Regions from separate parts of the Bradyrhizobium sp. 187 genome, predicted to be linked through region 3. Evidence: predicted binding sites of a transcription regulator. Region 3 holds the regulator's gene; each other region holds the start of a gene.
What was found. The regulator HrcA, encoded in region 3, represses chaperone genes, less so after heat shock. The targets are predictions, from matches to a motif close to GTTAGCACTCNCNNNNNGNGAGTGCTAAC.

Region 1: the regulator HrcA is predicted to act here: its motif matches at 4,401-4,429, upstream of IVB19_RS23385 (co-chaperone GroES).
Region 2: the regulator HrcA is predicted to act here: its motif matches at 4,821-4,849, upstream of IVB19_RS38585 (co-chaperone GroES).

Annotation. Positions count from the first base shown of each region.
Region 1 covers NZ_CP064693.1:4,832,146-4,841,857, forward strand. The annotation lists gene IVB19_RS23365 (NupC/NupG family nucleoside CNT transporter) at 1-879, shown strand, start outside; gene IVB19_RS23370 (O-linked N-acetylglucosamine transferase, SPINDLY family protein) at 983-3,109, shown strand; gene IVB19_RS23375 (cupin domain-containing protein) at 3,122-3,661, opposite strand; gene IVB19_RS23380 (usg protein) at 3,811-4,098, opposite strand; gene IVB19_RS23385 (co-chaperone GroES) at 4,472-4,786, shown strand; gene groL (chaperonin GroEL) at 4,831-6,471, shown strand; gene lepB (signal peptidase I) at 6,587-7,333, opposite strand; gene IVB19_RS23400 (LysR family transcriptional regulator) at 7,443-8,276, opposite strand; gene IVB19_RS23405 (cysteine hydrolase family protein) at 8,409-9,002, shown strand; gene IVB19_RS23410 (glutathione binding-like protein) at 9,016-9,654, shown strand.
Region 2 covers NZ_CP064694.1:303,599-313,310, reverse strand. The annotation lists gene tnpB (IS66 family insertion sequence element accessory protein TnpB) at 1-65, opposite strand, end outside; gene IVB19_RS38605 (hypothetical protein) at 62-304, opposite strand; partial or broken gene IVB19_RS38595 (carbamoyltransferase C-terminal domain-containing protein) at 748-1,105, shown strand; gene IVB19_RS38590 (methyltransferase) at 2,490-3,287, shown strand; gene IVB19_RS38585 (co-chaperone GroES) at 4,894-5,208, shown strand; gene groL (chaperonin GroEL) at 5,253-6,893, shown strand; gene IVB19_RS38575 (helix-turn-helix domain-containing protein) at 7,076-7,297, shown strand; gene IVB19_RS38570 (hypothetical protein) at 8,073-8,291, opposite strand; gene IVB19_RS38565 (DUF6129 family protein) at 8,841-9,110, opposite strand; gene IVB19_RS38560 (DUF3024 domain-containing protein) at 9,142-9,495, opposite strand; gene IVB19_RS38555 (nitrogen fixation protein NifZ) at 9,511-9,712, opposite strand, start outside.
Region 3 covers NZ_CP064693.1:7,685,943-7,695,654, forward strand. The annotation lists gene dnaK (molecular chaperone DnaK) at 1-810, opposite strand, end outside; gene IVB19_RS36895 (hypothetical protein) at 1,205-2,146, shown strand; gene pncA (bifunctional nicotinamidase/pyrazinamidase) at 2,293-3,015, shown strand; gene grpE (nucleotide exchange factor GrpE) at 3,158-3,775, opposite strand; gene hrcA (heat-inducible transcriptional repressor HrcA) at 3,872-4,960, opposite strand; gene rph (ribonuclease PH) at 5,142-5,855, shown strand; gene rdgB (RdgB/HAM1 family non-canonical purine NTP pyrophosphatase) at 5,867-6,502, shown strand; gene hemW (radical SAM family heme chaperone HemW) at 6,489-7,643, shown strand; gene IVB19_RS36930 (penicillin-binding protein activator) at 7,695-8,948, opposite strand; gene rsmI (16S rRNA (cytidine(1402)-2'-O)-methyltransferase) at 9,294-9,712, shown strand, end outside.

The sequences.
Region 1 (9,712 bases), 2.9 Mb from region 3:
CCGGTCGTGCGCGGCATGGCCTGGCTGCTGGAGCGGACGCTCGGCGTCGGCGGCGCGGTCGGACTCTCGACCGCCGCCAACATCTTTCTCGGCATGGTCGAGGCGCCGCTGTTCGTGCGGCCTTATCTCGCGCAAATGACCCGCAGCGAGTTGTTCCTGGTGATGACCGGCGGCATGGCCGGCATCGCCGGCACGGTGCTGGTGCTGTATGCGACGCTCCTTGCTCCCCTCATTCCCGACGCAGCCGCCCATTTCGTCATCGCCTCGGTGCTGGGTGCCCCGGCCGCGATCCTGGTCAGCCTCATCATGGTGCCGGAGACATCCGACAAGCGCACCGGCGGCGCGCTGGAGGCTCCCGAGATGGAGGTCTCCAGCACGATGGACGCGATCGTGAAAGGGACGGGCGCGGGGATCGAGCTGCTGATCAACATCGTCGCCATGCTGCTGGTGCTGGTGGCGCTGGTCTATCTCGTCAATGCGATCCTCGGCCTGCTGCCTGATGTCGGCGGCGCTGCGATCTCGTTGCAGCGCCTGCTCGGCCTCGTGATGGCGCCGGTGTGCTGGCTCATGGGATTGCCGTGGGACCAGGCGATCACCGCCGGCAGCCTGATGGGCACGAAAACCGTGCTGAACGAGCTGATCGCCTATGTCGACTTCTCGAAGCTGCCGCCCGGCACGCTCGATCCGCGCTCGCGCCTGATCATGCTCTATGCGATGTGCGGCTTCGCCAATTTCGCCAGCCTCGGCATCATGATCGGCGGTCTCGGCGTGATGGCGCCGGAACGGCGCGAGGAAATCAATGCGCTCGGGCTGAAGTCGATCGTGTCGGGAACGCTGACGACGTGCCTGATGGGAGCAGTGGTGGGGGTGTTGACGTGAAGCTTGTGTGAGGCTGGCGCCCTCGCAGCTCCGATGGGGCGCAGCGCAATCGCGACAATCCTTCCATGTTAATCTCTTCAGGAGATTCGGCTGGAATTGATTCATGAGCAACAGCGCAGGCCAGCGGGCATTTCAAAATGCCCGGCTTCAGAAACGGCAAAAAGCCGAGCTAGGGCCGTTGCTCGCGCGCGCCCTCCAGCTGCACAAGGCGGGACTTCTCCCCGAGGCCAAGACGGCCTATCGCGAACTCCTGGAGCTTGCGCCCGACCAATTCATCGCGCTGCATTTGCTGGGCGCTTTGGAGTCTGAAGCCAAAAACTATCGGCAGGCGCAAGTTTTGCTGAGCCGAGCGGTGGCCTTGGATCCGCGATCTGCCGAAGCCCATATGAGCCTGGGCGTCGCGCTCAACGGGCTGAAACGTCACAATGAGGCCCGCGAGAGCTATCGGAAGGCCCTCGCCCTTCGCCCCAACTACGCCTTGGCCCTGTCCAATCTCGGCAACGCAAGCGCGGCCCTTGAACTTTACCAGGAAGCGCTCGAGAGCTACGACAAGGCGCTCGCAATCGACGGAAGACTTTCCGAAGCCCATAACGGCCGGGGTTGGGCGCTCTGCCGTGTGCGCGCCTATGACGAAGCGATCGCAAGCTTAAACCGCGCGCTATCGATCAAGCCTGACTACGCCTCGGCGCTGTCGACCCGCGCCGTTGCATTGCGGGAGCTTCAGCGATTTGACGAAGCCATGGCGGATTGCAATCGCGCAATCGCCCTCGCACCCGACGACGCGAATGGATGGCTCTGGCGGGCCAGTATCTTGCTCCTGACCCGGCAAGTTGCCGAAGCATTGTCCGATTGCGAGAAGGCTCTCGCGGCCGATCCCGGCTTCTCTCAGGCCCACAGCCTGCTCGGCCAATGTCTCGCGGCACTTGGCCGGGTCGACGAAGCCCTCGCCAGTTTCGACAGAGCTCTCGACATCGAGCCTGATCAGAGCACGATCTCCAGCAAGATATTCACCCTCGATTTCATGGCCGACGCCAGCGTTGCGCAGCATCAGCAAGCGCGACATGTATGGTGGGAGCAGATCGGTGCGAAGATCGCCTCAGCAGCGGCGGGATCGCATGAGAACAGCCGCGATCCGGATCGCCGTCTGGTGCTGGGTTATGTCTCGTCGGATTTTCACACACATTCAGCGGCGTTCATTTTCGAGCCGGTCCTGCAGCACCATGATCGGGCACAGTTCGAGATCGTGTGCTACGCTTGTTCACCGAAAACGGATGCGACGACCAGCGAGTTTCAGGGGATCGCCGATCGCTGGCGCGACGCCTCGCAATGGTCCGACGATCGCCTCGCCGCTCAGATCCGCGCCGACGGCGTCGATATCCTGATCGATCTGTCCGGCCACACCAGCGGAAACCGCCTCGGTGTGTTTGCGCGCAAACCGGCACCTGTTCAGGCGCATGGCTGGGGCCATGGTACCGGGACCGGGTTGCCAACCATCGATTATCTATTCTCGGACCCGGTCGCGATTCCTGCCGCGGTTCGGCATCTGTTTGCGGAGACCATCGTTGACCTGCCGTGCTTTGTGACGCTGGCGCCGCTGCCACCCGGGATTGCGCGGGCGCCGACGCCGGCGCTCGCGAACGGCTTCATCACATTCGGTGTCTTCAACCGCATCAGCAAGATTTCGAACGAGGCGGTGGAAGTCTGGTCTAGGATTCTCGAGCGGGTGCCGGGTTCGCGACTGCTGATCAAGGATACTGCACTGGACGCTCAGCTGGTCCGCGACAATCTGCTGGCGCGGTTTGCCGCTTGCCGGTTGCCGGCCGAACGCGTCGATCTGCTCGGAGCCACGTCGCGAGACGAACATCTGGCAACGTTCAATCGCGTCGATATTGGCCTCGACCCATTCCCGCAGAATGGCGGCGTCAGCACGTGGGAAGCCTTGCAGATGGGCGTGCCGGTGGTGGCGAAGCTCGGTCACAGCCTGCCGAGCCGTGCTGCCGGCTCCATCCTCACCGCGCTGGGCCTGCCGGAGTGGGTCGCGGACAGCGATGAGGCCTATGTCGAAATCGCAGCGAGCCGTGGGTTGCAGATCGGCGAGCTCGATAAGTTGCGCGGCGAACTGCCCGGACAGATCAGGGCTGCCGCCGCCGGCAACCCAATCTCATACGTGCAAGCGGTGGACGATGCCTATCGCGCGATGTGGAAACGCTATTGCAACGACGGCGGCTGATCTCCGCCTCGCCTACGCCTTAAACTCCACGGTCCTGAACTCCGCCGGCAGGATCACCTCCAGCAGCTCGACGTCGTCCGAATAGTCCAGGATCATGTGCTTGATCTTCGGCGGCTGGGTCCAGGCGCTACCTTCTTTCATCAGCGTCTCGCCCACTCCGTCCATATAGGTCTTCACCCAGCCCTTGAGCACGTAGACCATCTGGAATTCGACGTCGTGAAAGTGCAGCTTCGACACTTCGTCCGGATTGCAGGGGCCTTGCAGCCGGATCACGTGCGCCTGCGCGAGGCCGTGGCTGGCGGCGGCGATGCCGAGGTCGCGATATTTCGCGTAGGTACGCAGACCGTCGGCTTTGAAGTCTTCCTCGCGGTGATGGCTGATCGCAATGCGCTGCTTGGGCCGCGCCGGTTTCTTGGCGGATGACTTTGCCGTTGTCGTGGGGGCTTTTGCCTTCACCGCCGTGCGCGCCGTGGATCGTGCTGCGGGTTTGGCCCCGCTACGCCTCTTCACCGCGGCTTGCGATGCGCTGCGCGATTTTGCTTTCTTGGCCATGGGCGGCCTCCCCTGTTGTTATGGGGAGAGGCTAGCACAGAATGCGAAATCGCAGGGCGGGTTAGCGCTAACGTACCCACCACTTCTTTGCGCAAGCGTTGAAGCATGGGGGGTTACACTGACGCTAACCCACCCTACAGCTCCGCCCTTCAATGCAGCCGGAATACTCCGTCCACCGCGCGCAACTCGGCCGGCTTGATCAGCTTGGAATGCGCCACTGTCACCGAGTGAAGCGGTCCGTCGAGCTTTTCCTGCCAGAACGCCAGAAAATCCTTCAGCGCCGGAAATTTCGGAAACATGTCGTAGTCCTGCCAGACGTAAGTCTGGAGCAGCGAGGGATGATCCGGCATCCGGTAGAGAATCTGCGCCGTCGTCATTCCGTAACCCAGCAGCTGTTTCCGGAAATCGTCCGAAACGGCTCCACTCCGCAAGCCCATGCCAACCTCCTTTGCAGGAGCGCATTCAAGGAGTGGCTTTCCGGTGCGCCTTAAGAGCCACCCGCTGCTGATGCGCTCACATAAGAGAAATGTGACGCAAACTGACAATCCATCTCAAGCCCAAAAGTTTAACAAGCTGTTGAAATTCAATGCGTTAGCAGCAGATCTAGCTCCGTGCTAATACTGCGCCGAGCGCGATTAACGATGGAAAGAGATTTTGGCAGGCGGCGCCTCCGAGTGCTATTTTTCTGCTACAAGCCCTTGCTCCCGCCAAAATCCTGCCTTATCTCAGTTGTGCCTGCGCTGGCACTCGCCGGCGTAGACTGCTAACAACCCAAAATTCCCAAATCGTGCAAAAGCTTAGGAGAACTGCATGAATTTCCGTCCGCTTCACGACCGCGTCGTGGTCAAGCGCATCGACGCAGAAGAGAAGACCGCTGGCGGCATCATCATTCCCGACACGGCGAAGGAAAAGCCCTCGCAGGGCGAGATCGTCGCCGTCGGCCCGGGTGGCCGCGACGAAGCTGGCAAGCTGATCCCGATCGACCTGAAGGTCGGCGACCGCGTGCTGTTCGGTAAGTGGTCCGGCACCGAGGTCAAGATCGACAACGTCGACCTGCTGATCATGAAGGAAAGCGACATCATGGGCGTCCTCGACGTCCCCGCTTCCAAGAAGAAGGCGGCCTAAGAGCCCCTCTCTTATCCAGTTAAACACCTAAGGAAAAAATCCAGATGGCAGCTAAAGAAGTCAAATTCTCGGTCGATGCGCGCGACAAGATGCTTCGCGGCGTCGACATTCTCGCCAACGCGGTGAAGGTCACGCTCGGTCCGAAGGGCCGCAACGTCGTGCTCGACAAGTCGTTCGGCGCTCCCCGCATCACCAAGGACGGCGTCACCGTCGCCAAGGAGATCGAGCTCGAGGACAAGTTCGAGAACATGGGCGCGCAGATGGTGCGCGAAGTCGCCTCCAAGTCCGCTGACGCGGCCGGCGACGGCACCACCACCGCGACCGTGCTGGCCCAGGCGATCGTGCGCGAAGGCGCCAAGTCGGTTGCCGCCGGCATGAACCCGATGGATCTGAAGCGCGGTATCGATCTCGCGGTCGAAGCCGTCGTTGCGGACCTCGTCAAGAACTCCAAGAAGGTGACCTCGAACGACGAGATCGCCCAGGTCGGCACCATCTCGGCCAACGGCGACGCGGAGATCGGCAAGTTCCTCGCCGACGCCATGAAGAAGGTCGGCAACGAGGGTGTCATCACCGTCGAGGAAGCCAAGTCGCTCGAGACCGAGCTCGACGTCGTCGAGGGCATGCAGTTCGACCGCGGCTACATCTCGCCCTACTTCGTCACCAACGCCGACAAGATGCGCGTTGAGATGGACGACGCCTACATCCTCATCAACGAGAAGAAGCTCTCCTCGCTGAACGAGCTGCTGCCGCTGCTCGAGGCCGTGGTGCAGACCGGCAAGCCGCTGGTCATCGTCGCCGAGGACGTCGAAGGCGAAGCGCTTGCCACCCTAGTCGTGAACCGTCTCCGTGGCGGCCTGAAGGTCGCGGCCGTCAAGGCTCCGGGCTTCGGCGATCGCCGCAAGGCCATGCTGCAGGACATCGCGATCCTGACCGGTGGCCAGGCGATCTCGGAAGATCTCGGCATCAAGCTCGAGAACGTCACGCTCAACATGCTCGGTCGCGCCAAGAAGGTGATGATCGACAAGGAGAACACCACGATCGTCAACGGCGCCGGCAAGAAGGCCGACATCGAAGCGCGCGTGTCGCAGATCAAGGCGCAGATCGAGGAAACCACCTCGGACTACGACCGTGAGAAGCTCCAGGAGCGTCTTGCCAAGCTCGCAGGCGGCGTCGCGGTGATCCGCGTCGGCGGCGCGACCGAGGTCGAGGTGAAGGAGCGCAAGGATCGCGTTGATGACGCGATGCATGCGACCCGCGCGGCGGTCGAGGAAGGCATCGTCCCGGGCGGCGGCGTCGCCCTGCTCCGTGCCTCCGAGCAGCTCAAGGGCCTGCGCACCAAGAACGACGACCAGAAGACCGGCGTCGAGATCGTGCGCAAGGCGCTCTCCGCGCCCGCTCGCCAGATCGCGATCAACGCCGGTGAAGATGGCTCCGTGATCGTCGGCAAGGTCCTTGAGAACAAGTCGTACGCCTACGGCTTCGACTCCCAGACCGGCGAATATGTCGACCTCGTCAAGAAGGGCATCATCGACCCGACCAAGGTGGTCCGTACCGCGATCCAGAACGCAGCCTCGGTTGCGGCGCTCTTGATCACCACGGAAGCCATGGTCGCCGAGTTGCCCAAGAAGGGCGGCTCCGGTCCGGCGATGCCCCCGGGCGGCGGCATGGGCGGCATGGATTTCTGATCCAGCCATTCCGGCAAACGACAAAATGCGAAACCCCGGCAGCGATGCCGGGGTTTTGTTTTTCTTCGGTGGTCCCATCCCGGAGCAGCGCGGAGCCCGGAATGACAGTGGGGCTTCACCACACCTTCCCCAGCCGCTCCATGTGCGGTTCGCCGTGCTGGTCGAGCGACCAGAATATCCGCGTCACCTTGCCGACCAGATTGTCCATCGGCACGAATCCGATCGACGACATCACGCGGCTGTCACTCGAGTTGTCGCGATTGTCGCCGAGCACGAAGAAATGGCCCGGCGGCACGGTGTAGACGTCGGTGTTGTCGTAGTAGCCGTTGTCGACACAGTCCTGCGTCACGTAGGACGCGCCGTTCGGCAGCGTCTCGCGCCAGCGCTTGGCCTTCGCACCGTCATCCACGCCGCAGGTGGAGCCGGCGAATGCCTGCTTCAGAGCGACGCGCGTCACCGGGCGGTCATTGAGGATGAGTTGGCCCTGCCGCATCTGGATGCGATCACTGGGCAGCCCGACCACGCGCTTGACATAGTCGACCGCGGTGTCCTTTGGCGTCCGGAACACGACGACGTCACCATACTCGGGATCGGTGGCCCGGAAACGCCCGGAGATCCACGACGGCGCGAAGGGAAACGAATAACGGCCATAGCCATAGGCATATTTTGCAGCAAAGACGTAGTCGCCGACGACCAGCGTCGGCGTCATCGAGCCGGAAGGGATGTTGAACGGCTGAAACAGGAAGATGCGAAACAGGAACGGCGGCGACCACAGCACCGGAATCAGGAGGATCAGGATGACGATCGCCTTCCATTCCCGCACTTTGGCCTGCGGGTGGATGGTTTCCTGAAGAGTGGTCATGCGCCTGCCCTGATCAAGCCCGTAGTCGTCGCGAGATTACGCAACCCTCGCGCGTACGCAATCCCATAACTTGGTCGCGCCGCGCGCGGATCGCGTTCACGGGTCGCAATCAACCGCGCGCGAGATCGCTGAAGCAGCGGCGGATCCATTCGATGGTGAGCCGCGTCGCCGGATCGCGCTTGAGATGGTTCTGCACCAGCAGCCAGACGTCGCGGCGCCCAGGCAGCAGCGTGGCGCGCAGGCGGCGATCGCCGAGTAAGTCCGCGCAGACATGCTCCGGCAACACGCCGGCGGCCTGATGCGCGCGGATCAGGTTACGGATGACGCGAACGTTGTCGGTAACGCAGCGCGCGTGGGCTTGCTTCATACGCAGGAATTGCATCTCGGGAATGGCACCGAGTTCGTCCGGATAGGCGCACAGCACCGGCTCGCCTTCGGTCGTGACAGGCTCAAAATAATAGAGCTTGACGTCACCGAGCCTGGAGATCGCGAAGTCGCCCTTGTCGGGCTTGCGCAGCCGGATAGCGAGATCGGCTTCCCAGCGCGAGAACTTGACGTTCTCGCTCGAGGTGAGGAATTGCAGCGTCAGGCCGGAATTGGCGCGCAGGAAGTCGCTCGCGCGCGGCGACAGAACCTCCTCGGCAACCGTGTTGGTGGAGGCGATACGCAGGCGTCCCACCGGGCCTGCAAGACTCTCGCCGACGCGACCGATCTCGGCGGCATGTGCGGCCATCGCCTCGACATGCGCCAGCACCGCCTCGCAACTCCGCGTCGGCCGGCGCTGGCCGTCCACCGCATCGAACAGCGGCACGCCGAGATCGCGCTGGATGCGCGCGAGCCTGCGGCCGACGGTGGTCTCGTCGATGCGCAGCCGCGCGCTGGCGCCGGCATAGGTGCCCTCGTCCCTGACCGCGGCGATGATGCGCAGATCGTCCCAGTTCATGGCGATGAGCCTAGCAGGCACGACGGGCTCCTGCAAATTTGCAGCCATATGCTGCAATAGTCCTGCACATTGGCAGGCCGCCGCCGCGCTACTGTGGCGCCATCCGATATGCCTTAGGAAGGCCCGACCCGCATGACCGCCCCAAAAACCCTGCTTGAATTGTCCGGCGCCGATCTCACTCCGCCCAGGCTCGCCGATTCCTGCCTCGTGCTAATCGACATCCAGAACGAATATTGCGCCGGGCCGCTCGCCTTGCCGGACGCGGAGCCCGCAATCGCCGCCGCCGCGCGCCTGCTCGCCCGCGCGAGGGCGAGCGGCGCTGCGATCTTCCATATCGCGCACAAGGGACGTGCCGGCAGCCTGTTCGACCGCGAGGCCGCGCGCGGCGCGATCGTCAGGAACGTGGCGCCGCTCGCCAGCGAAGCCGTGATCGAAAAAGCGCTGCCGAACGCTTTTGCCGGCACCGACCTGCAAGTCCGGCTGGCCGCAACCGGACGCACGAACATCGTGCTGGCCGGTTTCATGACCCATATGTGCATCAGCTCGACCACCCGCGCCGCGCTCGACCTCGGCCTGCGCACGACGATCGCAGCCGATGCCTGCGCCACACGCGATCTTCCCGACGGCCGCGGCGGAGCGCTCTCCGCAAGGATCATCCACGAGGTCGCCCTGGCCGAATTGTCGGACCGGTTTGCGATCATCGCACAAACCGAGACGTTGACCTGAAGGAGCGTAGGCGATGCTGCAACTCTATTTCTCACCGATGGCCTGCTCGCTTGCGAGCCGCATCGCGCTGATGGAAGCGGGCATCGAGGCCCGCTATCATCCGGTCCATCTCCAGACCAAGCAGGTCGTGGACGACGGCAGCGATTTCCTCGGCGTTTCCCCAAAGGGCGCGGTGCCGGTCCTGGTGCTGGAGAATGGCGAACGGCTGACCGAAAGCGCCGCGGTGCTGCAATACATCGCCGACCTAAAGCCGCAGGCGGGCCTTGCACCCGCCTTCGGAAATCCCGACCGGTATCGGCTCCAGGAATGGCTCAGTTTCGTCGGGGCCGAGATCCACAAGGCGTTCCTGTTTCCAACCTTCTGGTACAAGGACGACGCCTCGCTCGCCAAGCCGCGTGCAAGAATAGCGCAGACATTATCGATGCCTGCCGCGCATCTGACGGACCGCGAATTCCTCGTCGGCGACAGCTTCACCGTCGCGGATGCCCATCTCACCTGGGCTTTGCTGTTGCTCCGTCCCGCGGGAATCGACGTCGCGCAATGGCCATCGTTGTCGGCCTATCTCGCGCGCATGCAGGCGCGACCGGCCGTGCGGGACGCGATTGCGACCGAAATGGCCGTCCGCATGACGATGGCGGCGAGCCCGGCGTGACAGGATGTCACGGCCGGGAAATCTGAGCGGTGCTCCGGCAGGGCATTGATGTCGGCGC
Region 2 (9,712 bases), on a different replicon from region 3:
GACTTGCGGAAGTCGACCGGCTGTGTCGCCAGCACCACCTTGAGGTCAGACCGTAGCGCAATCACCGGATACCCTGGAGCGCCGACAGCACCGTCGAAAGCGTCGCCAGCTCCACGCCTGGCTCGACGCGGATGCGCGCTCCACTCAACTCGGTCTCGATCACCCCGCAGGGCTTGGCCGGCGGCGCGGCGATCTCCAAAGGCGTCGTTTGTGCCGGCGAAACACGCTCGGACTCGCCAGCTGTCCCGCCACCGCTTCCGGCGCCAATCTGGATCGGCACGAAGTTCGGCGCCTTGCCGGCCACCGCTGCCGCAACCTGGCGGCGCCCACACCGTGAGCAGCCCGCGGGAAACGCCATTGCGCCGCGCCACCTCGGAGATGTTCGCACCCTCCTCAAAGCTCTCCGCCACGATCCGGCCTTGTCCTCGCCCGTCCACCGTCGCCGTCGGCGCTCCCCAGTGATCACCTCGACGCGACGATAGGAGTCACCTTCCTGCCTGGCATCAAGCATGGCATTTGCCATCGCTTCACCTCCACCGATCAGCTCACGCCAGGCTGTATCGCAGGCGAACCTCGCGATGGCGAAGTGAGGGCCTCATGCCGGTTACAACGGGACACCGCGCCGTGTAGCGTGGGTGAACTTGCGACCATTTTCGCCAGCAACAAGCCGGTGATTTTCTTTGCCAACCGCGCCGAGCTTGGGCACTAGGTAGTAGAAGCATTCTCGCAGCCGCGACGACGGCGCGAATGAAGGATCATCTCAACGATATCAAACTTCGCGAACACTTCCGGCCGGTGGCTCCGATATGCCTGGAGGATCGTGCCCCGGACATTTTCAGTCCTGGAACGCCGGACCCTTTTATGCTCTTTGATCATCAAACACGAGCAGAAGGGCGGGACCCCCGCCGTTGTACATCTGGACGGAACTGCGCGATTACAAACCATTCCCAGAACGTCTCAGCACAAAGTCGCCAAGCTTCTCGTCGAATATGAAACACTTACGGGTATTCCACTGCTTTGCAACACAAGTGCCAACCACCATGGACGCGGTTTCTTCCCGAATGTCGCAGCGGCCTGCCAGTGGGGAGGCGTTGAGTATGTATGATGCCATGGCATGCTGTGGACGAAAACACAGAAGTGTGCGATCCCCGGTCCAACGGCACCTTTCCCGCTAAGAATGAGCGAGATGTGACGGCAGGCGGCTGTCTACCGGATGTCGCCTAACGTTGCGCCGGGAGGGTGCTTCGGGCTGCGAATGGCGCGGCAGGAGGACGATTCCATGTATGGTCCTCGGCACGGCTACCGCCCGATAAAGGGATATCACGGTGCTCGGCGAACCAGTGCCGGTATGCCCCAGAGCCTATTGATAGGCTTGCTGCGCTTAGTGTTCCTGGCACGGCCGTTGCTATTGAGAGGCAGCAACACCGAGTGAGGCTGTGCATTCAGACGTGTCAGACAGACGCTCTCTAACGCCGTGTGTCCATTTCCGAGAGAATAGGCGTGGGAGCAGCAGCGCTATCGTTGGGACTTGCCAGTGGGCTCATCAAGATCGCCGGTTGCGATCGGCCAGCCAAGATAAGGGCGGTAAGAAGGAAAGAAGGTCCGGGAAAAGCATCTTTCCGCTCAAGAGCGGTCTGGGATCGCCAGAGCGGTAGCAGCGGCCTGGAAAAAGGGATGATTCCTCAATTCCAAACTGAGACACGGCGTTATCGTTCAACACCGTCCAGCGTCCCTGGTGATGGGTGCCGCGAAATGGCGCTGGCGCGACACGGGCATAGGCATCGCACAAGGAAGCCGCTATTGGCGGCCGCTACCGCATTAGCACCGGACATTTTGCCAAAACTTAGCAGTCGGCGCTGAGGACAGGCATAAGCGAGAATCGGCTCAATGCCCAGAGCCGCACGCGCTGGGCAGCTTTCGGTAACCCGAAAACTGATCAGTGTGAGCGCAGTCCGTGCTTCTGTCGGAAAGCAAACGTGACAAATGTCAGTAGATCGCCAGCGTGTCTACAAACGCGACGTTCGGCCGAAAAGTCGCGAGCGATTCCTCTAGTTCGCACTGGCGCAAAGTGGTGCGGGAAGAGGACGATTTCATGTATGGGTCGGCACGGCTACCGCCTGATACAGGCATGTCACGGTGCTCGGCGAACGAGTGCCGGCATGCCGCAGAGCCTAATCATAGGACTTGCTGCGCTTAGCGTCCCTGGCACGGCCGTTGCTATTGAGGGGCAGCAACACCGAGTGAAGCTGTGCATTGAGACATGTAAACAGATGCTCTCTAAAGTCGTGTGCCCATTTCCGAGACAGCAGGCGCGGGAACAGCCGCGCTATCCTTGGCACTCGGTTGATGGCGAGCAATATGAGGCAGGCTATCCGGCGTTCCAGCCCACCGCTTGCCGGACGCTGAATGCAGTTCGTCCAGACCGGCCTGCTGGCCGGATTTGCCCCGACGTCTCGCGATGTTGTTTTCACCACAAGATGGAGAGTTAGATGAATGCCCCGCTAGGCGTATCTGTAAGGCGCCAAACGACTGACGTAGATGCAATGCTAGCCGAACTGCGATTATGCGAGCGCCCGCATGACGTGGAAGTAAGCGGCCTGCCCCTGCACGTCCTGCCTGGTGTTTTGTCACCACGCCTAAGTCACGGTCCCGACGCATTGATGTCGAAGTGGCACATCGAACCTGGCGCGACAGTACTCGATCTCGGATGCGGATCAGGTGTACTAGGGCTTGCAGCACTCCGAGCCGGCGCAGGCAGTCTAGTGGCACTCGACATAAATCCGCAAGCCGTCCTCACGACGAAGATAAACATCGAGAGATTAGGTTACTCGGACAAAGCCGAGGCGCGCTATAGCGACACCTATTCTGGACTGCATTCCGGCGAAAAATTTGACATCATTCTCTTTGCGGCCCCCTATTGGAATCGTAGAGCGAAAGACGACCTGGAGCGCTCTTGCTTCGATGAAGATCACAATGTCATGGCCTCGGCTCTCAAAGGTGCGCGGCGCCGCCTAAATGACAGGGGCGTGATGTATGTGCTCTTCTCTGATCAGGGAGATGTCGGGCGCGTCCTGAATTTGATTAAGAGGAGTAAGCTGCGCGTCAGAAATATGCATATTTTCCGTCCCTCGATTCCAGAGGGGCACGTCCGGATTATTTGGGAACTCACGGTGCAAAAGAAGACCCAGGCACTGCACCGCTCGCTTTTCAAAAATCAGAATGCTCGCGGCAGTTTTCCGGCCGACGAGGCGCGCTCAACGTTCTCTCGCCGTGACCCACCGCGATGATCACCAAACCTGTGAAAAGCCCGTTCTGGGGCACGTTCACGTAGGAGGCTATCGATCCGCGGTTATCACCGGCGCAACATCGCGGAGCTCGCACTCGCCCTCACCGACGTTTCGATAAAGACGCGCGCCAAGTAATCCGGAAAGGCTGGGCTCATCCGTTGCGGCGTACTCAGCATTCAGAAGGACTGCGTCTCTGGTCCTTACGGACCGCAGCCTACGTAATGATACGAAGGTCAGCCGTCGCACTTCCTTGATCTTGGAACGTCCTCATCGACATGAGACCATACAGACCAATCTACGATCCACAACTCTGGCGAGCTCGTGCGCATGCAACGCGAATCAAAGCGGATTCGCTCGGACCCGGCAAACCCAGAGACAGGCTCCTGAAAGTCGCCGATGAATACGATAAGCTAGCCCAACACGCAGAAAGGGGGGCGCGCCCAGAACCGACCAAGAGTCAGGTTCGTGTCACGATTTCTGATCGTTATCCGTTTTCTTGACTAAATCCTCGAGCGGCTCGCTCCGAGCCAAGACGAATGTCTCGGCCGATCCTTGGCCAATTGGTTTAGATGAACGGTGGTTCTTCGCCCGCGGGTGCCGCGGTCCTCAGCAGGATCAACCGCATCATGCGGATTACCGATTCCTTAGGTACGTGCCCACCCTTTCCGGCCGTCCGCTCCGTCAGGCAGCTTGCCTCCGCTCACGTCGTCGTCGGCGACGGCACCAGCCGCCTGTGACCGGCCGTCTTTGCAGCATGGTCCGACGAGCGGCTACACAAGATCGGGGGAGAACGGAGTGTGGGTATGGAGAGGTGCCACCTGGCTTTGTGCCGGTTGCGATCACCAGCTGCGGGGGTACGGGGCGGCCTGCTGTTCATCAAGCGTCGACGAGCGCGCCAGGGGGCCACCGCGCGGAGATTTCGTGCCAGCTCTTGTTGCTCTCGAGATCACACCTACGCTGGCTCGGTATTGACTCAGCACGCCGCCACCGGCGTCTTCACAGCTCGCCCATCGCTTCAGGATTTAGTTGAACGCCTTGGCCAGGTCAGGGTCGCGGGACAGTTTGGCGAGCTGTTCGCGCATATAGACCTGTCGCGATGCCGGCAGAGGCCCTTTCGCGCAAACCGGGGACATCGGCGCTGCCCTAGCTCTCGCAGCCAGCGTTGCCTCGCCTCGAGTTGCTGAGTATCGGATCATCGATCAAGCGGAGCGATGCCCCCAATTCGCGACCTCTGCGTCAGGTTCTAAAAGCATCCCAATCTTAGAACGAAGTCAGCCGACGATTCGCACTTGAACCGGCACCAGATCGGCGGGCCTTTACCAGCTCGAATTTAGGGCAGAGGAATTGAACTGCTAGGCGACATTAGGTTGAGAGACAGAGCCGTACGACTCACTCAGAAGAAGGTCGGGTGCTCGGCGGCAAGCGGAGAAAAGTGATGTGGGGCAACCCCACAGAGGTCCGCGCGCCCACCGGATTTTTCCTGCTACAAACACTTGTTCCCCAAAAAATCGGTCCTATTTCAGCTGCGCCTGCATTGGCACTCGCGGGCCACGATTGCTAGCAATCGGGAAATCTTCAACTGAAGTAAGATGATTAGGAGATCTGCATGGAATTCCGTCCACTTCACGACCGCGTCGTGGTCAAGCGCATTGACGCAGAAGAAAAGACCGCTGGCGGCATCATCATTCCCGACACTGCCAAGGAAAAGCCTTCGCAGGGCGAGATCGTCGCCGTCGGCCCGGGTGGCCGCGACGAAGCTGGCAAGCTGATCCCGATCGACCTGAAGGTCGGCGACCGCGTGCTGTTCGGTAAGTGGTCCGGCACCGAGGTCAAGATCGACAACGTCGACCTGCTGATCATGAAGGAAAGCGACATCATGGGCGTCCTCGACGTCCCCGCTTCCAAGAAGAAGGCGGCCTAAGAGCCCCTCTCTTATCCAGTTTAAACACCTAAGGAAAAATCCAGATGGCAGCTAAAGAAGTCAAATTCTCCGTCGATGCGCGCGACAAGATGCTTCGCGGCGTCGACATTCTCGCCAACGCGGTGAAGGTCACGCTCGGTCCGAAGGGCCGCAACGTCGTGCTCGACAAGTCGTTCGGCGCTCCCCGCATCACCAAGGACGGCGTCACCGTCGCCAAGGAGATCGAGCTCGAGGACAAGTTCGAGAACATGGGCGCGCAGATGGTGCGCGAAGTTGCTTCGAAGTCCGCTGACGCGGCCGGCGACGGCACCACCACCGCCACCGTGCTGGCCCAGGCGATCGTGCGCGAAGGCGCCAAGTCGGTTGCCGCCGGCATGAACCCGATGGATCTGAAGCGCGGTATCGACCTCGCGGTCGAAGCCGTCGTTACGGACCTCGTCAAGAACTCCAAGAAGGTCACCTCGAACGACGAGATCGCCCAGGTCGGCACCATCTCGGCCAACGGTGACGCGGAGATCGGCAAGTTCCTCGCCGACGCCATGAAGAAGGTCGGCAACGAGGGTGTCATCACCGTCGAGGAAGCCAAGTCGCTCGAGACCGAGCTCGACGTCGTCGAGGGCATGCAGTTCGACCGCGGCTACATCTCGCCCTACTTCGTCACCAACGCCGACAAGATGCGCGTTGAGATGGACGACGCCTACATCCTCATCAACGAGAAGAAGCTCTCCTCGCTGAACGAGTTGCTGCCGCTGCTCGAGGCCGTGGTGCAGACCGGCAAGCCGCTGGTCATCGTCGCCGAGGACGTCGAAGGCGAAGCGCTTGCCACCCTGGTCGTGAACCGTCTCCGTGGCGGCCTGAAGGTTGCGGCCGTCAAGGCTCCGGGCTTCGGCGATCGCCGCAAGGCCATGCTGCAGGACATCGCGATCCTGACCGGCGGTCAGGCGATCTCGGAAGATCTCGGCATCAAGCTCGAGAACGTCACGCTCAACATGCTCGGTCGCGCCAAGAAGGTGATGATCGACAAGGAGAACACCACGATCGTCAACGGCGCCGGCAAGAAGGCCGACATCGAGGCGCGCGTGGCTCAGATTAAGGCGCAGATCGAGGAAACCACCTCGGACTATGACCGTGAGAAGCTCCAGGAGCGTCTTGCCAAGCTCGCAGGCGGCGTCGCAGTGATCCGTGTCGGCGGCGCGACGGAGGTCGAGGTGAAGGAGCGCAAGGATCGCGTTGATGACGCGATGCATGCGACCCGCGCGGCCGTGGAAGAAGGTATTGTTCCCGGCGGCGGCGTCGCCCTGCTCCGTGCCTCCGAGCAGCTCAAGGGCCTGCGCACCAAGAACGACGACCAGAAGACCGGCGTCGAGATCGTGCGCAAGGCGCTCTCCGCGCCCGCCCGCCAGATCGCGATCAACGCCGGTGAAGACGGCTCGGTGATCATCGGCAAGGTCCTGGAGAAGGAGCAATACGCCTACGGCTTCGACTCGCAGACGGGCGAGTATGGCAACCTGGTCAGCAAGGGCATCATCGACCCGACCAAGGTGGTCCGCACCGCGATCCAGAACGCTGCCTCGGTTGCAGCTCTCTTGATCACCACGGAAGCCATGGTCGCCGAGCTGCCCAAGAAGGGCGGCGCCGGTCCGGCGATGCCCCCGGGCGGCGGCATGGGCGGCATGGACTTCTGATCCAACTCTCTCAAAATGCGATCCCCGGCAGAAAAATGCCGGGGGTTATTTTTTGCTCGCGGCTTTTTCAGTTCGTTGTTCTGACCTCGCGGTTTGCGCTGCGGAAATGACGATCAGCAGTTGCTAGTGGCCTGATTCATTCGGAGATTCCCAAATCGACCGAAGCAGTTCAAGCTCTGGGCATGAGAGCAGGAACTATCGTAAAGGTCACCCGGGCGGACCGCCATCGGCTTGAGGCGATCGTCTGGGATCGCAGCGCACCTCAGAAGCATGTGTGGCGGGCCAACATCATTCTTGCCACTGCCGACGGCTGTGGCACCGCCGAGATCATGCGCCGCTCGGGCAAATCCAAGCCCGTGGTGTGGAGATGGCAGGCCCGGTTCATGGCGGAGGGTGTCCGCTAGTGGGGGTGAATTTCCTTCAGGTATGTCAGCCGCGCTGCTTCTGAGCGAAGCTTGTTCTTGTTCAGCTGAGAGACGGACACGACGCCCTATTATAGAGCTCTCCAAATTGCCAGCCGTCACAAGGATTCGAGTGCGCAGGCGTCCGCCAGTATCAGACTCCTGTATACATCCTTGTCCACTGGACTCCGGCTGGATACTTTCGGAAAGAAGCTGAGTCATCGGCGATGGTCAGGCGCATCAGGGACGAGACGCTCGAAAGCCGCAGTGCGCAGCTGGACAAGCCGGTGCGCAAAACGCCCGTCTTGATATCAATCTGACGAGGCCTGTCCATCGGTTATCGGAGGAACGAGACCGCCGGCACGTGGGTGTTTCGCAAAGCCGACGGATCGCGACTATACAGACCCCCGGACACTCGGACCCAACTGTCGACTGGAGCTTGGAGTGCAACCCATCTAAGCGCGTGTCCACTAGGGGCCCCGATGCAAACCCCACTGTCGACCTCCAACGTCGCGTTGTATCTGAATCATAACCGATCCAGGGAGAACAACGCGCCGTAAGCGATCTTACGCCAGACTCCGTCGTGCCAGCAACGATGGACATAATCGTGTCATTGCCGAAAGTCAGGATCACAAGAATTGTAACCGGCAGGCTGTCGCCATTTCGTCGATCTGCGACAGACTGTACGCCCTGGCGCCACCCCGTCGATCGGATCGGCTGGACAGGCTGCGAACACCTCAATCTCCTGGCTTGCCACGATATCGATGAATCTCTTCGCTCATGCCAGCGTCACAGCTTGTTGCTTGAAGGTATCAACTGCCGCCCGGCTCAGCCGAAAGACGCCACGACCACGGGGCAGTGAGCGATAGGCAGAGTCGGCTCGGGCCTTGAGAACATCAAACCATTGGTCCGGCGTAAGCCTCGCCGGGCGCTCGCTGATCTGGATCACCCTGCCATTCGGGGCGAAGCGGACGTGAATGATGATCTGCCGATTCATACCGTTCCTTTTCTTGCCAGGTTTAGAGACCGGTGGGCTGCTCGATTGTGACGTATTCAGTTTCGCGCCCTTTGGGGTGGACCTCGCGCAGCGACTTGAACTTCGCACCTGCATTGGTGCCGGGTGGCCCGTTCGGGTTGGCGGCGATAATCGCCTGTGTGTTAGGTCTATTCGGCATTGTCTTGAGGCACGTTTCGGACCAACATTCGCTATCGGCAAACTCCCCCGTGCGTCCGCCCGATTGACGGAATGCACGGTCTGAGAAACGAATACGAGGAGGCGATTGCCTCTTGCTCCGCTCGATACCGAGCGCCTTCAGGCCAAGCAGGAGCCCAATCGTGCGCTTGGAACCGCAATGCTATACTTGCGGCCAACATAGACGGCGAAAGCTGGTCCGAGCGTCTCAGTCGTCGACCGACTGGAAATTCTCTGCGAACACAATAGCGCTTCGACCCAGAGAGACGGCAACAATGATATCAGGGTCCGAGAGCGGAATTGCATTCACCTCCTCCGCGTCATCGAGGCGATTCTCTGCGGGTCCAGTGCCGATCACCGCCCAACATCCCTTCTAGCCAGCACCAATCCAGTCGCTCGCGCCTGGTCGGCCGTAATCTGCATGCAGTGGTCAGATCCATCGATGAGATGCAAGTCAAACTGCGGAAGACGCCGGAATGGCTGCCGCGACACGTCCGACGCATCACATCGAACGAAGGTGAGCTGCGGAAAGCGGCGCCTTAGGTCAGCAACGGCGCCAGTGTCTGTGTTAGCTGTCGCAAGCAGGCGTTCGATTTCGATCAATTGTTCTGTGGCGAGCGCCATTGCGACTCCTTATGATTGTTGCCAATGAGCATCATTGCCAGAACAGCCGCTCGGGATCCGTGTTCAATTCGTCGATCGCCGACGCGAGCCGGTGGAAAATGCCGTAGATTTTCCAGCTTCCTCGCGCATGATTCTTGAAGAACAGTTTCCAGATCCCGCTCACGGCATCGTAATGAAACAGCGCGACATCGATCTGACCGCCATCGTTGTCGATACTGCGCGAGCAGCAGGGACTCCCAATGAGATAGCCATCCTTTACCGGCGTCACACTCGGCGAGACATAGCGATAGTGCTTGCGGGAGATCAAAGCACGTTCGATTCGCTGGCGATCTAGCTCGTTCGGATGCGGGATCAGCCCGACCGGCACCTCTTTCGACACTCTCATCGCGAGAGCATCCCCTCAAAGAACTGTGATCTCTTCTTCAAGACAACCACCGACCAGCCGCTCGCCAAACTCTACAAGATAAACCGGCACGCTCGCTTCGATATGCATCGCGACCCGGACGATCTCGCCGATAGCACCGGCGCCGACCAGGATCCCATCAGTAGGGGCGGTGGCAACTGACTCGTCATTGATGAGATTGACTCCGGTTTTCACGCGC
Region 3 (9,712 bases):
CGACGACAGCTCGATCTTGGCCTTTTCGGCGGCTTCCTTTAGGCGCTGCAACGCGAGCTTGTCGTTGCGCAGGTTGATGCCCTGCTCCTTCTGGAATTCGTCGGCGAGATAGCCGACCAGGCGCATGTCGAAGTCTTCGCCGCCGAGGAAGGTGTCGCCGTTGGTCGACTTCACCTCGAACACGCCGTCGCCGATTTCGAGAATCGAGATATCGAACGTGCCGCCGCCGAGATCGTACACGGCGATCGTGCCGGCCTTGGTCTTGTCGAGGCCGTAGGCGAGCGCGGCCGCGGTCGGCTCGTTGATGATGCGCAGCACTTCAAGGCCCGCGATCTTGCCGGCGTCCTTGGTCGCCTGGCGCTGGGCGTCGTTGAAGTAGGCGGGCACGGTGATGACGGCCTGGTCGACCTTCTGGCCGAGATGGGCTTCCGCGGTCTCCTTCATCTTCTGCAGGATGAACGCCGAGACCTGCGAGGGCGAGTAGGTCTGGCCGTCGGCCTCGACCCAGGCGTCGCCGTTGGAAGCCTTCACGATCTTGTACGGAACGAGCTTCTTGTCCTTCTCGACCATCGGGTCGTCGTAGCGGCGGCCGATCAGGCGCTTCACTGCGAAGAACGTGCGCTCGGGATTGGTGACGGCCTGGCGCTTGGCCGGCTGGCCGACGAGGCGCTCACCGTCGTCCGTCACGGCGACGATCGAAGGCGTCGTGCGCATGCCTTCGGAATTCTCGATGACTTTGGCGTTCTTGCCATCCATTACGGCGACGCACGAATTCGTGGTGCCGAGGTCGATCCCGATGACCTTTCCCATGGTCCTGTATCCTTGTTTTTGCGGCAGGCTGGCTGGGCCCAGAAGGCACCCGAACCGAAACCCCCTAAGATCAAACATTCGCGATATTGCGATGGTTGGGGGTCATATAGGAGGGGGGGAGGTGCCTGCAAGGACCGAACGCAAGTTTCGGCCGTGAAAACATTGGGTTTTGGAAGAACATATCCGGGCTGCACCGCCCTTGCGGGTGAGGAATTATTAACAGGTCCGCGATTGGCCGGCATCCGCTACCGCATCCCGCCCCGCCCTGTTGCGGCCAGACCAAAACCGTTAAAAGGCGGGCAGCCGGCCGGGCTCGTCCTCGGGCTGCCTCGCGCGACAAAGCGGCCGGCTGGCCACCATCGAACGGCCTCAATGTGAACCAATCAGAGTGCCCATGAAGCTGATCCGCCCCCTCGCCGCGCTCGCCCTCCTCGTCGCCTCTACGCTTCCGGCTCTGGCCGCCGACGCCGTTTTCCCACCCGGCTTGCGCCTCGGCATGGTGCCATTGGTCGGCCTCAGCACGGCCAAGACCTTTCCCGGCTTCGAGAGCGAGGACGGCAACGTCAAGGTGCTGATCACGGAGCTGCCGCCGGCCGCCTATGGCGAGGTCGTGAGCGCCTTCAACTCCAACCCGGCCGGCACCAACGGCGTCAAGCAGGACAAGATCGAGACGCCCGCGGGCGTGGCCTATTTCACCACGGAGAGCGGCAAGGCGGGCGAGACGCCAGTGCGGCGCTATTCGATGATCGTGCCGGGCGCCGGCTTCTCCGGCTACGTCGCGGTGCAGATTCCGGAGAATGCGATCAAGATCTACACCGACGAGGCGGTGCGGCAGATGTTCGCGAGCGTCGTCACCCGGAAGCAGGTCTCGGCCGAAGAGCAAATCGCACTGATGCCGTTCAAGATCACCGATCTCGCCGACTTCAAGGACGTCCGCACGCTGGCGCCGGGCTCGAGTATCATCCTGGCCGACGGCGACGAGAGCTCCGGCTATGAATCGAAGCCGTTTATCATCCTCGGCGTGATTGGCGCCGCACCGCAAGCCGCCGACGACCGCGCCCGCTTCGCCCAAGAGGCGGCGCTCCAGATTCCCGGCGTGCGCGAGTCGCGCGTCACCATGTCCGAGCCGATCCGCATCAGCGGCCAGCAGGGTTTCGAGACCCGGATCGACGGCGTCAGCGGCAAGGACAAGACGCCGGTGACCGTGGTGCAGTGGATCCGCTTCAGCAGCGGCGGCGCCTCGCTGCGCATCATCGCCAGCGCCCCGCGCGAGCAATGGCCGGCCGCCTTCACCCGCTTCCGCGCGGTCCGCGACGGCATCCAGCCGAAGGGCTAGCAGCATCCGCAAGCGGGAGAGGTGCACCGAACCCGCGGCTCAAGCCCAACCACTCACCAAAGCCGGCTGCATTTTCGGGCTTCTGTTCGTATACGAACGGAACTAGGCTCCCCCTCCGTTGAGTTCATCCTGGAGGGAGGCGAATGATGCTGGATCGGCGACAAGTCTTGGCGGCGCTCGGGACGAGCGCGCTCGTGGCGCTCGCGCCAACCGCAATTCTGGCAGCGGCATCGATCAAGCCGGACGATGCATCCGCGCTGCTCGTGATCGACGTGCAGAATTGCTTCCTGCCCGGCGGCAGCCTCGCCGTGAAGGAAGGCGAGCAGGTGGTGCCCGTCATCAACAAGATCTCGAAAGCATTTTCGAACGTGGTGATGACGCAGGACTGGCACACGCAAGGCCATATTTCCTTCGCGTCAGTCCACGCCGGCAAGAAGCCGTTCGAGACCGTCGATCTTCCCTACGGCAAGCAGGTGCTGTGGCCCGACCATTGCGTGCAGGGCACCGACGGCGCCGCGCTGTCGAAAGACCTTGCGATCCCGCACGCCGAGCTCATCATCCGCAAGGGTTTTCACAAGGACGTCGACAGCTATTCGGCCTTCCTCGAAGCCGACGGCAAGACCTCGACCGGTCTCGCCGGCTATCTGAAGGCGCGCAAGATCAAGCGCGTCTTCGTCGCGGGGCTGGCGACGGATTTCTGCGTCGCCTGGACCGCGCTCGACGCGCGCAAGGCGGGCTTCGAGGTCTATGTGGTGGAAGACGCCTGCCGCGGCATCGACAATCAGGGTTCGCTGGCAAAAGCCTGGGCCGACATGGCAAAGGCCGGCGTGAAGCGGATTCAGTCCGCGGATATCGCGGCGAGCGCGTAGGCCCGGTCAAAAAACTGCAAGACCCTCAGCCTGAGGAGCGCGCTTCTTCGCGCGCGTCTCGAAGGATGAAGGCCGCGCTGCAGCAGCGCGGCCTGCATGGTTCGAGACGGCGCTGACGCGCCTCCTCGCCATGAGGATCGACTTAGTTGGCCGCGCCGTTCGGCTCGTTGCTGTTGGCAGCGGGCGCAGCCTTGGCGCCGCCCTTGGCGACACCGACCAAGGCGGGACGCAGCACGCGCTCGCCGATGGTGTAGCCGGCCTGCATGACCTGCACGACCGTGCCTGCGGGCACCGACGCATCGGGCACCTCGAACATCGCCTGCTGGAAGTTCGGGTCGAACTTCTGGCCCGAGGGGTCGAACTTCTTCACGCCGTGTTTTTCCAGCGCGCTGAGCAGCGAGCGCTCAGTCAGCTCGACGCCCTCGATCAGCGAGGCGAGGCCTGCATCGGCCGCCGCACGGGCTTCGGCCGGAACGGCATTGAGCGCGCGCTGCAGGTTGTCGGCGATGTCGAGCACGTCGCGGGCAAAGCCGGTGATGCCGTAGAGGCGGGCATCCGCGACCTCCTTGGTGGTCCGCTTGCGCAAATTCTCCATTTCGGCCAGCGTCCGCAGCATGCGGTCGCGCGCCTCGGCGACTTCCTTCTGCAGAAGCTCGACGGAGCCGGGCTCGGGATCGTCGGGCATGATGTAGGGTTTTGACACCACGGGCTCGCCGGCCGCAGCACTCGTGTCTTCGGGTTGCCGGTCTCGATCGGTCATCGGCTCTCTTTTCGCATTCGTCTCAGGGGGTTTCTGGCCCGGATATCGTGCTTCGGGCGGCGAAAATCAAGCGCCCGTGATCGGCCCGGCCGCCGGTCAGCCCCCCAAGAGCCGGCTGACGATGCGGGCAGCGTAGTCCACGGTGGGGATCACGCGGGCATAATTCAGCCGCGTCGGCCCGATCACGCCCAAAACGCCGACGATATGGCCGGCGGCGTCCCGATAGGGCGAGATGATGGTGGACGAACCCGACAGCGAGAACAGCTTGTTCTCACTGCCGATGAAGATCCGCACGCCTTCCGCGGTTTCGGCCCGGCCGAGCAGGTCGATCACGCCGCGCTTGGTCTCGAGATCGTCGAACAGCAGGCGAACGCGCTCGAGATCCTCCAGCGCATGCAAATCCTCGAGCAGATTGGCGTGGCCGCGGACGATGAGCTGACGATCCTCGTTCTCGCCGCCGGACCAGCTGGCGATGCCGGCCGAGATCACCTTGTGCGTCAGCTGATCGAGCTCGGTGCGCGCCTCTCCGAGCGCGGTCTCGAGCTCCAGCCGCGCCTCGGCCAGGGTCCGGCCCCGAATGCGGGCATTGAGGAAGTTGCCGGCTTCGGTCAACGCCGAGGATGGAACTCCCGGCGGCAGCGTCAACACGCGATTTTCGACCTGCCCGTCCTCGCCGACCAGGATCACCAATGCCTTTTCCGGTTCCAAGCGGACGAATTCGATATGTTTCAGCCGCGCATTGGATTTCGGCGTCAGCACGACGGCGGCGGCGCGGGTCAGGCCGGAGAGCCGCGTCAATGCCTCCTCGAGCGCAGCCTCCACCGATTGCGCGTGGCCGACGGAGGTCAACTGGCTCTGGATCGCCTGCCGTTCACTGTCATTGAGGTCGCCGACCTGCATCAGGGCATCGACGAAGAACCGCAGGCCAAGTTCCGTCGGCAATCGGCCGGCGGAGGTGTGCGGGGCGTAGATTAGGCCAAGCTGTTCCAGATCGGCCATGACGTTGCGGACCGAGGCCGGCGAAAGCGGCATGGCAATCAGGCGCGAAATATTGCGCGAGCCCACCGGCTCCCCGGTCGCGAGATAGCTTTCGACGATTTGACGAAAGATGTCGCGGGAACGCTCGTTGAGCTGGGCGAGGCCCGCGCGCGGCGCGATCAGATGGATCGGATCGTGATGGGCCACAGACGGTAACTCCTCTAAGACACAGGTAATTTGTCTATCCCGGATGCTTCTGACAAGCGTGGCGTTGGCGGATTGGAAATCGGGGGTGAAGAAGGCCTCGATCTTCCCCCTTGCCGCCCACCCTCACCCCCCCTACAAGCACCGCCAACAGCACTTTTTTGAGAGTTTTGGAGGATTTCCCATGCGGCCAAGCCGCCGTGCGCCCGACGAATTGCGCCCCGTGACGCTGGAGCGCGGCGTGGTCAAATATGCGGAAGGCTCGTGCCTGGTGAAATTCGGCGACACCCACGTGCTGGTCACCGCCACGCTGGAAGACCGCCTGCCGCCATGGCTGAAGGGCCAGGGCCGCGGCTGGGTCACCGCCGAATACGGCATGCTGCCGCGCGCGACCTCGGAACGCACCCGCCGCGAGGCCTCCGCCGGAAAGCAGAGCGGCCGCACCGTCGAAATCCAGCGCCTGATCGGCCGCTCGCTTCGCACCATCATCAATCTCGAAGCGCTCGGTGAGCGCCAGATCACGGTCGATTGCGACGTGCTCCAGGCCGACGGCGGCACCCGCACCGCCTCGATCACCGGTGCCTGGGTCGCGCTCGCCGATTGCGTCAGCTGGATGAAGGCGCGCAACATGGTCAAGGCCAATGTGTTGCGCGACAACGTCGCCGCGATCTCCTGCGGCATCTACAAGGGCACGCCCGTGCTCGACCTCGACTATGCCGAGGACTCCGAAGCCGACACCGACGCCAATTTCGTCATGACCGGCGATGGCCGCATCATCGAGGTCCAGGGCACCGCGGAACGCGAGCCATTCACGGAAGCCGAGTTCCTGGCGTTGATGGCGCTGGCGCGCAAGGGCGTCGCGCGTCTCGTGGACTTGCAGAAACTGGCGGTAGCGTAGTCAATAGCCCGATGCACCGCCGAATCACCGGAAAGCTGGTTATCGCGACCCATAATCCCGGCAAGCTCGCCGAGATGAAGGAGCTACTCGCGCCTTACGGCATCGAAGCAGTGTCGGCCGGCGAGCTCGGCCTTCCCGAGCCGGAAGAAACCGGAAACGATTTCCGCAGCAATGCCGCGATCAAGGCGATCGCGGCGGCGCAGGCAACGAAGCTGCCGTCTTTCGCCGATGATTCCGGCATCGTGGTCGACGCGCTCGACGGCGCGCCCGGCATCTACTCGGCGCGCTGGGCCGGCCCGAACAAGGATTTTGCCGCAGCGATGGCGCAGATCGAGCGTCTGTTGCAGGAGCGCGGCGCGACCACGCCGGCCAAACGCAAGGCGCACTTCGTTTCCGCGCTCTGCGTTGCATGGCCCGACGATCATCTCGAAGAGGTCGAGGGGCGCGTCGACGGCACGCTGGTGTGGCCGCCGCGCGGCACCGCCGGCTTCGGCTACGACCCGATGTTTTTGCCCGACGGCCATAGCCGCACCTTCGGCGAGATGGAGAGCATCGAGAAGCACGGCCTGCCGCCGCTCGGTCTCGGCCTGTCGCATCGTGCCCGCGCCTTCGTGAAACTGGCGGAGATCTGCCTTGAGCCGCGCTAAGGAAGCCTTCGGCGTCTACGTGCACTGGCCGTTCTGCCTGTCGAAGTGCCCCTATTGCGACTTCAACAGCCACGTTCGCCACGCCCCGATCGACGAGCCGCGGTTTGCGTCAGCATTCGCGCGCGAAATCGCTGCGACCGCCGAGCGCGCGCCCGGACGCGAAGTCACCTCGATCTTTCTCGGCGGCGGTACGCCCTCGCTCATGCAGCCTGCAACCGTCGGCGCTGTGCTCGACGCCATCGGCAAGCACTGGACCGTGGCGAAAGACGTCGAAGTCACGCTGGAGGCAAACCCGACCAGCGTCGAGGCTACGCGCTTCGCCGGCTATCGCGCCGCCGGCGTCAACCGCGTCTCGCTCGGCGTGCAGGCGCTCGACGATGCCTCGCTGAAAGCGCTCGGCCGCATGCACAGCGCGCGCGAGGCCCTCGATGCCGTCGCTATCGCGCGCCGCTCGTTCGATCGCTATTCGTTCGACCTGATCTACGCCCGTCCCGACCAGACGCCGGCGATGTGGGCCGATGAATTGCGTCTCGCGATCGGCGAGGCGGCCGAGCATCTGTCGCTCTATCAATTGACGATCGAAGAAGGCACGCCGTTCTTCGGCCTACATCAAGCCGGCAAGCTGAAGACGCCGGATGAAGCGGTCGCACGCGCGCTCTACGACGTCACGCAGGAGACCTGCGACAGGCTCGGCCTGCCCGCCTACGAGATTTCAAATCACGCGCGGCGCGGCGCCGAGTGCCGGCACAATCTGGTCTACTGGCGCGGCGAAGAATATGCCGGCATCGGCCCCGGCGCCCATGGCCGCCTCGACATCGACGGTATCAGGCACGCGACCGCCACCGAGAAGCGCCCCGAAGCCTGGCTGATGCGGGTCGAGACCAACGGCCACGGCGTCGTCACCGACGATCTCCTCAACAGCGAAGAGCGCGCCGACGAATTCCTGCTTATGGGATTGCGCCTCGCCGAGGGCATCGACCCCGAGCGTTACAAAGCGCTCTCCGGCCGCTCACTCGATCCCAAGCGCATCACGCTGCTGAGCGAAGAAGGTGCAATCACGGTGGATGCAACGGGACGGCTGCGCGTGACGAGCAGCGGTTTTCCGGTGCTGGACGCGGTGGTCGCGGATCTCGCGGCGTAAAGTCTCTCCATCGTCGTCCTGGCGAAAGCCAGGACGACGTCGAGGAAACAGCTACGCCCCAAAGCTCTTCGGCGAGCCCGCGACCGCAACGCCGCCGCCGGTCGTGACCTTCATCACCGCCAAGCCCCGCTCATTGGTGCCGTCGGCGCGAAAGCGGAACAGGCCGTCGATGCCGGCAAAGCCGGAGGGATTGGTGAGCACGTCCGACGAAAAGCGCGTCGTGCCCTGCGTACGCGCCAGCGCGGCCACCAGGGCGACCGCATCATAGGCAAGCGTGGCGGTGCGCACGGGCTCGGCGCCATATTTGGTGCGATAGCGGCCGGAGAAGGCGCGGAAGCCGGCCGGGTCCGGCGCGGCGTAGAGGCCGCCTTGCAAGTTGGAGCTGGCATAGACGCGCGGACTGTCCCACAGGCCGGTGCCGAGCAGCTGGATATTGCGCAGATTCGCACCCGCCGCGCTCATCGCATCGGCGACCGAGACGACGGCGTCGCCATCATCGGCGATGAACAGCGCATCGGCGCTGCCGAGCTGCTGCGCCACGGTCCGGGCCGGCGTGGCGCGATCGGCGCCGTATTTCTCGAACGCGACGATGCGCCCTCCGCGGCGCGGCACCGCCGCCTTCACCGCGGCCTCGACCACATTGCCATAGGCATTGTCGGGCACGAGCACGGCGACGGAGCGCTTCCCGATGCTGGCGGAATATTCGACGATGCGGTTGACGTCGGACTCCGGCAGGAAGCTCAGCAGATAGACACCGCGGCCGGCGATGCTGGAATCGGTCGAGAACGCCATCACCGGGATGCCGCGCGTGCGCGCGATCTGCGCCACCGCAGGCACCGACTGCGCGAATAGCGGCCCCAGGATGATCTCGGCGCCCTCATCGACCGCCTGCTGCGCACTGGCCTGCGCGCCCTGCGGGCTACCATTGTCGTCCTTGATCAGGAGCTGGATGTTGGGATTCTGGAACTCGGCCAGCGCCATCTCGGCGGCGTTGCGCATCGACTGCGCGGCAAGGCCGGCATTGCCAGATGCCGACAGCGGCAGGATCACGGCAACCTTCACCCCGCCGGTGCCGGCGGTCGTCGCCTGTTGCGGCGGGCCGGCCGGCTGGGCCGGAGGCGGGGAGGAACTGCTGAACGGATTGGAGAACTGGCTCAGGCTCTGCTGCACGCCGGCGCAGGCCGACAGCAGCGGCGCGCCGAGCAACAGACCGAGCGCGCTTCGCCGCGTCGCCCCTGACATCAGGGGCCCCTGAACGGGAGACTCCTCCGAAAAGGAGGATCTGGGATCACGTGGGCCCGTCATGACAGTTTCTCTTCCGACCGACCGTCGCCAGCCGGTCACGACATTCTTTCCACGACACCGGCCATGGATTCAGGCATATTGTCGGCAAATAGTTAACTCAAACAAAAGGATAATGCCCGCTTAACGCGGCTTCCTTTCAAGTTCTGGCTAGCTGTCCGCCGTCCGTCACCCAGCATCAAGGCGGCGTTTCCGCCGCGAATATGGCGCTGACGCTTCATTCCCTGGGGAATGTGATGCCGAATGGATCACATTCCAGTCCTGCCTCGCCCCTTGCCTCGCCCAGGCACGATCTTTTTCCGGGGACCGGTTCCCAGCCCCGGGGATCATACCTAAGTTCGTCTGATTATGCGCGCAAAGCCGTCCCCGACAAACACACCTGAGACGACGGAGGCCGCCTCGCGCGGTTTCTCCGTCGACGCCCATCGGCTTGTCGCGCCGAAGGCCGCGCCTGGCCTGCACCTGGTGGCGACCCCCATCGGCAATCTCGGTGACATCACGCTGCGGGCGCTGCAGACCCTCGCCGGGGTCGACGTCATCGCCTGCGAGGACACCCGCATCACGCGGCGTCTGACCGAGCGCTACGACATCTCTGCGCAGCTCAAGCAGTATCACGAGCACAACGCTGAAGCGGCCCGTCCGAAGATCCTGGAGCGGCTTTCGCAGGGCGGCTCGATCGCGCTGGTGTCGGATGCCGGCACGCCGTTGATCTCGGACCCCGGCTACAAGCTGGTGCGCGAGGTCTGCGCCGCCGGCCACGCGGTCTA